2 regions of the Clostridioides sp. ZZV15-6383 genome follow, and region 2 is predicted to be linked to the other one. Evidence: predicted binding sites of a transcription regulator. Region 2 holds the regulator's gene; the other holds the start of a gene.

Region 1 (7,416 bases), on a different contig from region 2:
TCTATTAAATCTGTATGGCTCATCCATACACTATTTGTAGTTATACCTTCAAATAATGATGATTTTCCATAAGTTATAGCTGTTTTTCCATATTCTTTTTCTTGTTTATTACCTTTTCTTACAACTCCACCCAATACATGAGACATTATTTGAATACCATAGCATATTCCAAGTATTGGAACTCCTAGTTCAAATATTTCTTTTGAAATTGTTGGAGAATCTTCTAAATACGCACTATTTGGTCCACCTGTAAATATTATCCCTTTAGGATTTTTTTCTTTTATTCTTTCTATGCTTGCAGTACATGGAAGTATTTCACAATATACATTGTTTTCTCTAACTCTTCTAGCTATCAACTGATTATATTGTCCTCCAAAATCTATTACAAGTACTAATTCATGTTTCATAAATTCACATCTCTCCTTGTATAATATAGTTTTTATATATTTATTTTAACACAAGACAGTCTAAATTATATTAAATCTTTTTACACAAAAAACCTGTATAGTAACTTCCATAATTTCTAACAAAAGTGAAATTACTATACAGGCTTCCAAAATACCTCTATCTTATAGCCAACACATAGGGAGTATAACTCGGCCTACACATTTACTTAACTAGGTCTTTTGGTATAATAATTTCACTCATAGTCAAGATATTTACGGTATCTTGGTAGAGACTCTCAGACCATATTTCTGAGCATATACGAGTGAGTTTATATTTTATATATTTTTTTCTGTTTGCTTTTATTTAATAAGGCTGAATATTAATTTATCAAAATTTATTACTTATGTCAATAAGTTTTCACTAAATTCTTCTTTTATTCTAAAATTTATATCAGCAAACACTTTTTTTATAGGAATATCTTCATTTTTTGCTATAGTTTTACATTCATTATATTCTGGAGTAGCCTTAACTAGTTCATCTTTATAATACCCTAATTTCACTGTAACCACACCATATTTTGTATCCAATTTTACAAATTTTCTATCTAGAATCTCTCTATTATACACATTATATCGCACTCCAAAAGTGCTAGTTTCTAAAAGTAATATTTTAATAAATTTTTCTAAATCTGATTTATTACATAAAATTGATACTTTTGTTGCAGGTCTATTCTTCTTCATATAAATACTCTCTGTATAAATATCTAATGCTTTCTCATCTAATATTTTTTCATACAAATAAGAATAGATTTCTGAAGACATATCATCAATATTTGCACTAATTTCATAAATTAATTCTTCTTTTTTTTTTCACCTAATACAGTTCTTAGCATATTTGGTACTTCAAACTTCTTATGACCTATTCCATATCCAATTTGTTTTGGAGAAAATTCAAACTCATCCACAAACTCATCACACAAGACTTTTATGATTGCAGCTCCTGTTGGGGTTGTACATTCTCCTTTTACATTGTTTAATTTAATTGGTACACCTTTTAAAATTTCCATAGTTGCAGGTGCAGGTATAGGTATAATTCCATGTTCACATTTTACAAATCCTGAACCAACAGACACTGTACTAGCACAAACTTTATCTACACAAAGTAAATCAACTAATATACAAGCTCCTACTATATCTACAATTGAATCTATAGCCCCTACCTCATGAAAATGTATCTTATCTATTGTAGTTCCATGAACTTTTGCTTCTGCTTCCCCAACTACCATAAATATTTTTTTTGATTTAGATTTTACATTTTCATTTAGATTACTCTCATCTATAATTTCAAATATATCAACTAAGTTTCTGTGTGCATGTGTTTCTTTTGTAATTACTTCTACTTTTGTCCCTACTATTCCATTCTCATTCTTTGAGCTGATGTTTATGTTAAATTCATCACTCATTATTAGTTTATGAATTTCCTCCAAAAAAATTTCCTTAGGTACACCTAAATTTAATAAACTCGCAAGGGTCATATCCCCTGATATACCGCTTATTATATCAAAATAAAGTATTTTTTCACTCATATACGTCTCCTCAATTTTAATAGTAAAAATATAATAGAAATTAGATTTTATTATATAATTTATGTTTAATTTATATCAATGTATTTACAGCTTATTTATCATTGCTGCTAAATATCCTGCTCCAAATCCATTGTCAATATTTACAACAGATATTCCAGATGCACAACTATTTAGCATAGCTAACAATGCTGCTAACCCTCCAAAATTCGCCCCATATCCAACAGAAGTTGGAACAGCTATTACTGGAACGTCAACCAATCCACCAACTACACTTGCAAGAGCACCTTCCATTCCTGCAACAGCTACTATTACTCTGGCACTATCTATTTTATGTCTTTTATTTAAAAGCCTATGTATACCTGCCACTCCAACATCATATATTCTATCAACATCATTGCCTAAAAATTTAGCTGTATGATAGGCTTCATCTGCTACTGGTATATCAGAAGTTCCCCCTGTAACAATCACAATTTTACCTTTTCCTATATTCTCTACATCATGATTTTGAATCTTTAGAATTTTAGATAATTCTTCATACTCAGCATGACTATAGATTTCTTTAATTTTTAGAAATGTTTCTTTTCTACATCTTGTCCCCAATATGTTAGAACCTTTTTGATTCATTTTATCAACAATCCCTAAAATATGCTCATCACTCTTACCTTCACAATAAATAACCTCTGGGTATCCATTTCTTAATTCTCTATGATGGTCTATGTTTGCATATCCAAGGTCTTCATAGGGCAAATCTTTTAATTTCTCTAATGCAAAATCTATATCAATATTTTCATTTTTAACCTGTTCAAGCAACTTTCTTAAGTCCATATTATCGCATCCTTTTAAATTTAATTTATTCTCTACCAACAATTATACCTTAATTAATATGTATCTAACATCATAACCTAAAAAATAACAATACACCTCTAAAAATATTATTATAATCTAGATACTAATTATTTGAATATGTATATTGGATTTATAAATACGCAAAAAATTAGATATATATAAAAGAACTATTTCAACTTAGACATTAAAATCTAAGTCGAAATAGTTCTTTATATTAAAATTTATATTTTAAATTTTTTAAATTACATCATACCTGGCATTCCGCCACCCATTCCTGGCATTCCTGCATCTTCTTTCTCAGGAAGGTCAGCAACAGCAGCTTCAGTAGTTAAGAAAGTACCTGCTATTGATGCAGCATTTTGTAAAGCACTTCTACTAACTTTAGTTGGGTCAACTATACCAGCTTCTATCATATTTACATATTTTTCATTTAATGCGTCAAATCCAGTTTCTGCTTCAGCATTAACAACATTTTGTACAATTACAGCACCTTCAAGACCAGCATTTATAGCTATTTGTCTTAACGGCTCTTCTAATGCTTTTTTAACTATTTGAGCACCTAGTTTAACTTCTCCTTCTAAACTCTCAACTAGTGTTCCTATTGCTGGTATGACACTAACAAAAGCAGTTCCTCCACCAGCTACTATACCTTCTTCTACAGCCGCTCTAGTTGCATTAAGAGCATCTTCTATTCTTAATTTTCTTTCTTTTAACTCAACCTCTGTAGCAGCTCCAACTTTGATAACAGCTACTCCTCCAGCAAGTTTAGCTAATCTTTCCATTAATTTTTCTCTGTCAAAATCTGAAGTAGTTTGTTCTACTTGATGTTTAATTTGAGTCACTCTATCTTCTATAGCTTTTTTATCTCCAGAACCATCTACTATTGTAGTACTTTCTTTAGTTACTTTAACAGATGAAGCTCTACCTAACATAGATAAATCAGCTTCTTTTAAATCATAACCTAATTCTTCTGATATTACTTGAGCACCTGTAAGTATTGCTATATCTTGAAGCATTTCTTTTCTTCTATCTCCAAAACCTGGAGCTTTAACTGCTACTACATCAAATGTTCCTCTTAATTTATTAACTACTAATGTAGATAATGCTTCACCCTCTACATCTTCAGCTATTATTAATAACTTTTTACCTTGTTGAACTATTTGCTCAAGAATTGGTAACAATTCTTGTATGTTAGATATTTTTTTATCAGTGATTAGTATATATGGGTCATTTAAAACTGCTTCCATCTTATCTACATCTGTAACCATATATGCAGAAACAAACCCTCTATCAAATTGCATACCTTCAACAGCATCTAATTCAGTATTCATAGTTTGAGATTCTTCAACAGTTATAACTCCATCTTTACCTACTATTTCCATAGCTTCTGCTATTAATTTTCCAACTTCTTCATCACCAGCAGATATAGAAGCAACCTGAGATATAGCTTCTTGTGTTTCTACTATTCTTGATTGATTTTTTAATTCTTCTACTGCTAGTATTACTGCCTTTTGTATTCCTTTTCTTAATAGGATTGGGTTAGCCCCTGCTGTTACATTCTTTAAACCTTCTCTTATTATAGCTTGTGCTAAAACTGTAGCAGTTGTAGTACCATCTCCAGCTACATCGTTAGTTTTTGTCGCAACTTCTTTAACTAACTGAGCACCCATATTTTCAAATCTATCTTCTAACTCTATCTCTTTTGCTATAGTTACACCATCATTAGTTATAAGTGGAGAACCAAATTTTTTATCTAATATAACATTTCTTCCTTTAGGTCCTAATGTTACTTTTACTGTATCTGCTAATTTATTTACACCAGTTTCTAAAGCTCTTCTTGTTTCTTCTGAAAATTTAATTTCTTTAGCCATTTTAAACGCCTCCTAATAAATTCATTCTATATTTATTCAATAACAGCTAATACATCACTCTGTCTTAGTATTGTATACTCTTGTCCTTCTATCTTAACTTCTGTTCCAGAATATTTTTGGAATATAACCTTGTCTCCTACTGTCAATTCCATCTTTATTTCTTTCCCTTCAAATATTCCACCTGGTCCAACTTCTACAACTTCAGCTATTTGAGGTTGCTCTTTAGCTGCTCCTGGTAAAACTATTCCACTTGCAGTTTTTTCTTCTGCTTCTACTTTTTTGATTACTACTCTGTCAGCTAATGGTCTTATTTTCATTATTAACGCCTCCTAAAATATTAAGTATAGACTAGTTCGCCTATGTTTTTAGTTATTTTTAGATTAATACTACTTTTATATGTAGATTTATATATATACTTTTTATTTATTATCACTCTATCTAATAGAGTGCTAACAATTATTATAATATACCAATCACACATAATTTTCAATACCTTTTTTAATAATTTTTTATAATATTGGTGAAAATAGTCTTGCTACAGATTCTTTGATTTTTTGTATGATATTTCTATTCTTAAATACCTCCAAATTAAGTTCTTCACAGTGACTTAAATCTTCAAAGAAATCATCTGTCATTACTCTAATAACTTCTTCATCATAAATAAATGCATTTACTTCAAAGTTAAGCATAAAACTTCTTAAATCCATATTAGCTGTACCTGCAGAAGCAATTTTATCATCTATTATTACGACTTTAGAATGGATAAACCCTTTATTGTACAAATAAACTTTGCCACCTGCTCTTAATATTTCTTCAAAATATGAATAAGATGCTATGTTTACTATCTTATGGTCTGCAATTTTTGGAAATATTATCCTCACATCGACTCCACTAAGCGCAGCACTTTTTATAGCTTTTAATAAGCTTTCATCTGGAATAAAATATGGCGTTTCTATATAAACATTTTGTCTAGCTTGGCATATTGCAGAAAAATAAGCATAATGAATATCTTCCCAGTCACTATCTGGACCACTTGCAACAACCTGTATCATACTTTCACCAATATTCCCTACACTTGGAAAGTAATTTTTAGTTACCAAGACTTCTTTTGTTGTATAATACCAGTCAATCAAGAATGTCATTTGAAGCATGTATACAGAAATACCTTTAATCCTAATGTGAGTATCTCTCCAATATCCAAACTTATCATTTTTTCCTAAATATTCATCTCCTATATTTATTCCACCTGTATATCCAATTATTCCATCAATAACAACAATTTTTCTATGATTTCTATAGTTTAATTTTCCTCCTATTATAGGAAATTTTGTAGGTAAAAATGCTGCAATTTCTATACCTACTTCTCTCATTTCTCGGAAAAATTTTCTATTAAACCAAAATCTCCAACATCCTACATCATCATATAAAATTCTTATTTTAACGCCTTCTTTGGCTTTTTTTATAAGTTCTTCTTTTAACACCCTACCTATTTCACTATCTTTGATGATAAAGTACTCTAAATGTATATGGTCTTTAGCTTCTCTTATATCTTCTATAAGTCTTTTAAACTTTTCATTTCCATCTACAAATACATCCACCTTATTATTTTTAGTAAAGGGAAACATACCAGTCTTCAACAACATATTTATTACCCTTTTTCTATAACTACCATCCTCTTCGTCTCTTAAAAGCTTATTTTGCTTTATAGATTCCTTTTCTAGTTCAACTATTTCTGTTATCTTTTCTAATGTATCAAAGAGTTTCTTTTCTTTTATATTATTAGCTAGTTTTTGAGTCTTAAATAATTTTCGTTTTCTAATATTTCTACCTGAAATAGCATATATAATTAAACCTATACCCGGAAATATAATAAACATCAATAACCAAGACATGGTTTTTGCAGGGTCTCTATTTTCAAGCAATATAATCACAGAAATTATGGCTCCAGCTAGATATGATATAATTAAATAGAACAGAAATATTGTTCCTATTACTCCCATAATTTCTCCCCCTTAATTTATTTTCCTATACCGAGTTCTCTTGCATAGTAAAATAAGTACTGTTGAGCAAATCCAGACATTTCTTTAAATTTATCAATTCCATAAGTTCTCATTTTAGGTAAACTCATATCTTCATCTATATAGAATTCTTGCATAACTCTCTTAACCCAAACATCAACTGGAAAAGAATCATATTTTTGCATTCCAAATAATGCAATACAATCACATACTTTTGGTCCTACTCCATTAAATTTTAAAAGCTCTTTTCTACAATCATCTGTACTTAAATTTGTATATTCAGATACCTTATCATTATTTTCTATAACTGCCTGTGTAGTGCTTTTTATGTACTTATCTCTAAAACCTGTTTGACATGCTCTTATTTCCTCTTGCGAGGCCTTATTCAGCTCTTCTGGTGTTGGGAATGCATAGTATTCATTACCTTCATACTCACCTATATACTTACCAAATTTTCTTGATAAATTTTCTATTGCTCTTTGTATCATAGGAATTCTATTATTAGAGGAAATTATAAATGATATAAGCATTTCCCATCCATCTTGTCTTAATATTCTTATTCCCCATCCAAATTCAGTAGCCTTATTTAAATATTCATCCATATTTTTTAGCTTATTCTTTATTTCTGTATAATCAGTTCCTAAATCAAAGTAATTATACCAAATACTATTAAACTCCTTTAAATTTGTATTATTTAAATATATTTTAT
Region 2 (7,416 bases):
CTCCAGCTTGTATAGAAGCACCTGCTGCAACACACTCATCTGGGTTTATACCTTTGTGAGGTTCTTTTCCTATAAATTTCTTAACAGCTTCTTGTACTGCTGGTATTCTTGTAGAACCACCTACTAATAATACATCATCTATATCACCTGTAGAAAGTCCTGCATCTTGTAAAGCTGTCTTAGTTGGCTCCATAGTTTTTTCAACTAAACCTCTAGTTAATTCTTCAAATTTAGCTCTTGATAAATCTATATTTAAGTGTTTTGGTCCTTCTGCTGTAGCAGTTATGAAAGGTAAGTTTATATTTGAACTCATTGTTGATGATAATTCTTTCTTAGCCTTTTCTGCTGCTTCTTTTAATCTTTGAAGAGCCATTTTATCATTTCTTAAATCTACACCTTCAGCTTTTTTAAATTCCTCTGCTAAATAATCTATTACTATTTGGTCAAAGTCATCTCCACCTAATCTATTGTTACCTGCTGTAGCTAAAACTTCAAAAGTTCCATCTCCTATTTCAAGTATAGATACGTCAAAAGTTCCTCCACCTAAGTCAAATACTAATATTTTCTTTTCTTGGTCTAATTTATCCATACCATAAGCAAGAGCAGCTGCTGTTGGCTCATTTATTATTCTCTTAACATCAAGTCCTGCTATTCTACCAGCATCTTTAGTAGCTTGTCTTTGAGCATCTGTAAAATAAGCTGGAACTGTTATAACTGCTTCTGTTACTGTTTGTCCTAAGTAACTTTCTGCATCTGATTTTAATTTTTGTAATATTATTGCTGATATTTCTTGTGGAGTATATGATTTCCCATCTATATTTACTTTATAATCAGTTCCCATATGAGTTTTTATAGAAGTTATTGTTTTGTCTGCATTTGTAACTGCTTGTCTTTTTGCAGGTTCTCCAACTATTCTTTCACCATCTTTTGTAAATGCTACTACTGATGGAGTAGTTCTCATACCTTCACTATTTGCTATTATTTGTGCTTCTCCACCTTCTAATACTGCAACACATGAATTTGTTGTTCCTAAATCTATTCCTATTATTTTTCCCATGACTAAAATCCTCCTCGAGTAATTATATAATTAAGTTTTACTTATTTTAATATTTTATATTAAGTTAAATAATTTAACCTTTAATTTATACTTAGCAAGAAACTTTAACCATTGAAGGTCTTACAACTTTAGTTCCTAGCTTATATCCTTTTTGAAGCACCATTACTATTTGATTTGCTTCAACTCCATCTACACTTTCTTGCATAACTGCTAGATGTAAATTAGGGTCAAATTCCTTAGATTCTGCTTCTATTTCTTCTACTCCAAATTTTACTAGAGTGTCTATTAACTGTTTATGTACAAGGCTTATACCCTTATACATAGTATCTTCCTTATTTTCACATGCATCTAAGGCTCTTTCCATACTATCTATAACTGGTATCAACTCAGTTATTATCTTTTCATTTGCAAATACACCTATCGTTTCTTTCTCTTGTTGAGTTCTTCTTCTGTAGTTTGCATATTCGGCTTGAAGTCTTTGATATTTATCATTTAATTCATCTAACTCATCCTGCAATTTCTTTTCTGCTAACTTAGAATTTATATCTGTTACATTTTCATCATCAACTTCTTTTTCATCAGTTTTTTCACCTGACGTTTCACATTCTTCATTAACAACTTCCTCTTCTAACTCTACTTGAGTTTCAGATTCTTGGTTAATAGAAGTATCATTTTCTTCTCTTACTTCCTGTTGTTCATTTTTTTTATCCAAGACTTTACACCTCGCAATTTAAAATTTCTTTACTTTCTATTAATTAATAAACTCATATAATTTATTATAGAGTAAATTCTAGCATAATCCATTCTTGTAGGGCCTATAAAGCTTATTCGCCCAACCAAGTCTCTATCTACATTATAAGTTGCTGTAACTATACTACAATCCTGTGCCAGTTCACAATCATTATCACTACCAATTATTATATTTAGATTGTCTTTTTGTATTCCCTTTGATTTAATTATATCTGCTATCGTTTCCTTTTTTTCCAACATATTTAAAAATGACTTTGCTTTTAATACATCATTAAATTCTGGATAACTAAATATATTAGTAGCCCCATTTAATGATAGAGAAAAATCTTCTTCTTTCATATTTGAGTTCAAAGCATTTAAAAGCTCATCTATAAGCCCAGAATACTCACTTATTTCGTATTTAATAAAAGCAATTAGATTATCATCCAAATCTGTTATACTTTTACCTAAGAGCTTCCTTGTAAGATTATCAGAAATCAAATTTAACTTAGATTGATCTAAATATACATTAGTTGTAAGGTTAGCTTTTTTTAAGTCCCCTTTATCTGTTACAACTATAAGTAAAATATTATTGTCATTCATGGCAACCAACTGTATGTGCTTTATAACACTTTGATTTATTAAACTCTTAGTGACTGCTACAGTTGTATAGTTTGTTAGTTGAGATAATAGCTTAGAAGTTTCATGAATCAATTCTTTTATATGATTTATATTGTGATTCATACATTGTTCAATAAGAATCTTATCATTATCATCCAATTCACTTTTACTCATAAGAGAGTTTACATATAACTTATAGCCTTTTTCAGATGGAACTCTACCCGCAGAAGTATGAGGCTGAATTAAGTATCCTAATTCTTCAAGGTCAGCCATTTCATTTCTTATGGTAGCAGCACTAACACCTAAATCATGTCTTTTAGATATTGTTCTAGAACCTATAGCTTCAGCTGTTTCTATATAATCTTTAACTATAGCTTTGAGGATATTTAATTTTCTTTCATTTAATTCCATATTATTATACCTCCTAGCTGTTAGCACTCACCAAGTTCGAGTGCTAAAAAGATTATATATATTATATACCATTATAAATTTATTTTGTCAACACCTTAAAAATTATTCCATAAATTCTATAAATATACTATTAGATATTTCTCTTCCTTTTTGAGTTAATTGTATACCTTCAAAGCTCTGATTTACAAGCTTTCTAGTTGATAGCATTTCTATTTGCTTACTATACTTTTCTCTAAAATCTATTCCAAATTTTTTTTTGAAATCTTCAAATTTTATACCTTTATTCATTCGAAGCCCCATAAATATCTTTTCTTCTATCATATCTTTTTCAGAAAGAATTTCACTTTCTTGTATTGGTTTTTTTCTTTTTGATAACATTAAATGATAATCCTCTAAAGATTCTAAATTATTATATCTGTTCTTATTGATATAGCCAGAAGCTCCTGCTCCAAATCCTATATAATGTTCACATTCCCAATATAAAATATTATGCTCACAATTATAGCCTTCTTTTGAGTAGTTTGATATTTCATATTGATTATATCCTTTTGACTTTAGATAGTTTATCGTATACTCATACATTTCTATATCTACATTTTCATCTATAAGTTCAAATTTATTACTCTCATACATATTGTATAGTTCAGTACCTTCTTCTAATATAAGAGAATAAGCCGATATATGTGTTGGATTTAAGTCTACAACTTTTTGAAGAGTTTCCTTCCAATCACACAAAGTTTGATTTGGAAGACTGTACATTAAATCTATATTAATGTTTTTAAAACCTACACTTAACGCATCTTTATAGTTTTTCTCAAATTCTTCATAAGTATGTATTCTTCCTATAAAATTTAAATGCTTTTCTTGAACAGCTTGTAATCCTATACTAAGCCTATTTACACCAATATCTTTCATAGTTCTTAATTTTTCTAATGTCAATGTACCAGGATTACACTCTATAGTTATTTCTGCATTCTCATCTATGTTAAACATTTCTTTTATACTTGTAAATACTTCTCTTATTTCATTAGATGTTAATATACTAGGTGTACCTCCACCTACAAATATACTAGTTATTTTGTCATTTTTATTTAGACTATAACATTCTTTATTTTTATATTCATTATCTTTATATAATTTATTACTGTATAATTCCATTTCTATTTTTAAATCTTCTATATATCTTTTTTTTGAATCTATATCCATTTTATAAGAATTAAAGTCACAATACTTACATTTTTTCACACAAAATGGAATATGTATATAAAGTCCTAGCATTTTTTATTCCTCATTTCTTAAATTGTCTTAAATCATCAATTACTAAATTATAAATCAAACAAGATAGCATATCAAGTAACATATATAACACTCATATTATGTAATATTATAAAAAATTTGGATAAAAGTTAATTTTTACTTTTATCCAAATTCATCTAACTTAAATTAGGTAGTTATCTTTTTTTCATATAATAATAAACTGGTAAACCTAATAGTGTTATAAATATTCCACCTAAAGATATTATTGTTGAAGTCAATATTTGATTTATTATTACGAACAGTCCACCTAATATAGCTATAATTGGTATTACTGGGTATAAAGGAACTTTATACGGTCTGTATAAATCTGGTTTTTCTCTTCTAAGTCTCATAACTCCTATAAAAGTCAATACATAAAATACCCATATTGAAAATATAGTTAAATCTGTTAAAAGATTAAATTGTCCAGATAATGCATATACACAGGCTAATACAGTTATTAGTAATATTGAATTTACAGGAGAACCTCCAGAGTTTACTTTTAAAAGAGTCTTAGACGCTGGCAAAGTTCCCATTTCAGCTAATGTATATGGTATTCTTGAACCTGTCAATAAATATCCATTTAATGTACCAAATACTGATATTAATATACCCACAGTTATTACTTTTCCACCTAAATTTCCAAATAATCTTGTTGCAACCAATGTAGCTGGTGAAGTAACTGTTGCTAGTTCACTTGCTGGTACGACCCAAAGATATGCTATATTTATTATAATATAAACTGCCATAACTAACGATAAACCACCAACTATTGCTCTTGGCAAGTCTTTCTCTGGAGATTTCATTTCTCCTGATATAGCTCCAACATTTATCCAACCATCATATGCAAACAAAGTAGCTATTAGTACTTGTCCAAGTGCATTTGATACATTAACACCCTCTCCTACAAATGGATTTAATACTTCACTACTTTGACCTTTAATAAACCCAAAGATTATTATTAAAATTAAAGGTATCATCTTTCCAATAGTAGCTACTGTCTGAACTTTTCCACCTAATGATGAACCAATTATGTTGAGTAATGCCAGAAAGAGTATAACACCAATTGCTATAGGAAGTACATTAGCCAAATTACTTGGACTCATACCTAAAAGTTCAGATGCTTGTTGAGCAAATATTACTCCTAACGCTGCTGATGTGCCTGGAAAAAATAATACAGTTTGCATCCATCCAGTTAAAAAACCTAACTTTTCTCCATATATTTCTTCGATATAAATCATCATACCACCAGTTTTTGGTATAGCAGCTGAGATTTCTGTGGCCGTAAGCCCAGCAGTTATTGTTATAAAACCACCTAAAAACCATGCTATAATACCTAGACCTGGAGCTCCATTAGTTGTAGTGTATATTGCTTGTGGCTTAAAAAAAACTCCCGAACCTATAACCATACCTACAACAGTAGAAAGAGCTGCTGAAAGACCAATAGTCTTTTGTAGTTGAGTACGCATCCTGTTCCTCCTCACTGTTTTACAGTATATAAAATATTAATTTTATAAATTTATGGTTTTAGTATTCCCAAAGTTTTTTTTTATATTAATCTACTAATTCTAGATTAATTTTCTATACATTTAAAAATTACATAATCCTAGTTTCTAAAATATTCTCTAAAAATTATTTACATTATCTAAATGGGCATTGTATTTTCTAATCTTCAAATTAATCAGAATAAAATTTTTATATTTGAGTCTAAAATGTATATATATTTAATGCTTTTTCTTTCAGTACTTCTTTTTCATTTAGCTCTGGATTATTTATAACTATTTCAAGCATCTTATTTAAAATATGTCCTATGTCTTTACCTGGTTTTATCCCTATAGATATTAAATCTTTTCCGTTAATAGCTAAATCTTTAATATTAAAACACTCTTTTTGATTTATTATATGTTTAAATTCTTTTTCACACTCAATAAGATTCAATATCTTTTGTTTCGCATATTTTGGATTTTTAGCAAGTGTATCAGCCCAATTAACTTTTATTAAATCTTCAAATAGTTCGATATCTTCAAGTTTATTTAATAACTTTTTAATTATCTTCCTTTTAGGTTCTATTCTATAATCATGATATTGTATCAATATCAAAACTTTATTAATAGTATAATTATCATATTTAAGTCTCTTCAAAATCTTCTTTGCAATCTTTACAGACTCTCTACTGTGAGTATAAAAGTGGTCAATCCCATTTTTGTCAGTTGTTTTAGTTACTTTTTTGCCTAAATCATGAAATAACATTGCAAGTTTTAAATATAATTCGTTTTCAATTACTTCTGTAGCTATTAAAGTATGTTTTTGTACATCATAAATATGATATGGATTATTTTGGGTAACACCTTCTAATTCACAGATTTCAGGCACTATAAATTTCAACAAACCTGTTGAATTTAATAAATTTAATTTAGATGAATCAGACACTAGCATTTTATTAAATTCAGTCTGGATTCTTTCCATAGAAACATTTTTTATCAAAGTTGCCTTTTTGTGGATACTTTGCTTAGTACCTTCAGCTATTTTAAAATTGAGTTGTGCAGAAAATCTAACTGCTCTAAGCATTCTAAGTGCATCTTCTTCAAATCTATCTACTGGATTTCCAACACAGCGTATATATTTATTTTGTATATCCTCATAACCATTAAATGGGTCGACCAATCCTGTCTTTGAATTGTATGCAATTGAATTAATAGTAAAATCTCTTCTTGATAAGTCCTTAACTATGTTATTTGTAAATTCTATTGAATCTGGATGTCTACCATCACTGTAGTTGCCATCTATTCTATAAGTTGTTACTTCAAATGGTTCATGTTCAATCATAACAGTTACAGTTCCATGTTGTATACCAGTTGGAATTGTCTTTTCAAATAACTCTACTACCATTTCAGGTCTAGCACTAGTTGTTATATCCCAATCGTTTGGAATTCTATCTAATAAACAATCTCTGACACATCCTCCAACTATATAGGCTTCATAACCATTCTTTTCTAATTCTTTAATTATATAGTCTACTTTTTTAGGAATTTCTATATTAATCATAAATATCACCTTTTTATTCTTCTTTAATATATTCTTACTTATATTTTCTATGAGTTTACTTAAAATATACCACAAAAAAGCTAGATTAATTTAGAAACAATTCTAAAATCACTCTAGCTTTTAAATATCTTTATCTAAATTTATAAGAATTTATTCATCTAATTTAAGTACAGACATAAATGCTTTTTGTGGAACTTCAACAGAACCAATTTGTCTCATACGCTTCTTACCTTCTTTTTGTTTTTCAAGAAGTTTCT

What was found. Region 2 encodes HrcA, which represses chaperone genes, less so after heat shock. Its sites were predicted from a motif close to TTAGCACTCNNNNNNNNNGAGTGCTAA; they were not measured.
Region 1: groES (co-chaperone GroES) is a predicted target of HrcA. The motif match lies at 5,116-5,142, and genes of this name have one in related genera.

Annotation. Positions count from the first base shown of each region.
Region 1 is NZ_JAGWCV010000032.1:34,204-41,619, forward strand. Features, by position in the region: gene guaA (glutamine-hydrolyzing GMP synthase) at 1-407, opposite strand, end outside; purine riboswitch at 628-729, opposite strand; partial or broken gene larC (nickel pincer cofactor biosynthesis protein LarC) at 789-1,972, opposite strand; gene larB (nickel pincer cofactor biosynthesis protein LarB) at 2,057-2,797, opposite strand; gene groL (chaperonin GroEL) at 3,061-4,689, opposite strand; gene groES (co-chaperone GroES) at 4,722-5,006, opposite strand; gene cls (cardiolipin synthase) at 5,199-6,689, opposite strand; gene KGF42_RS12425 (DNA glycosylase) at 6,707-7,416, opposite strand, start outside.
Region 2 is NZ_JAGWCV010000025.1:38,285-45,700, forward strand. Features, by position in the region: gene dnaK (molecular chaperone DnaK) at 1-1,057, opposite strand, end outside; gene grpE (nucleotide exchange factor GrpE) at 1,149-1,769, opposite strand; gene hrcA (heat-inducible transcriptional repressor HrcA) at 1,799-2,818, opposite strand; gene hemW (radical SAM family heme chaperone HemW) at 2,921-4,096, opposite strand; gene KGF42_RS10840 (amino acid permease) at 4,270-5,583, opposite strand; gene KGF42_RS10845 (CCA tRNA nucleotidyltransferase) at 5,822-7,159, opposite strand; gene lepA (translation elongation factor 4) at 7,310-7,416, opposite strand, start outside.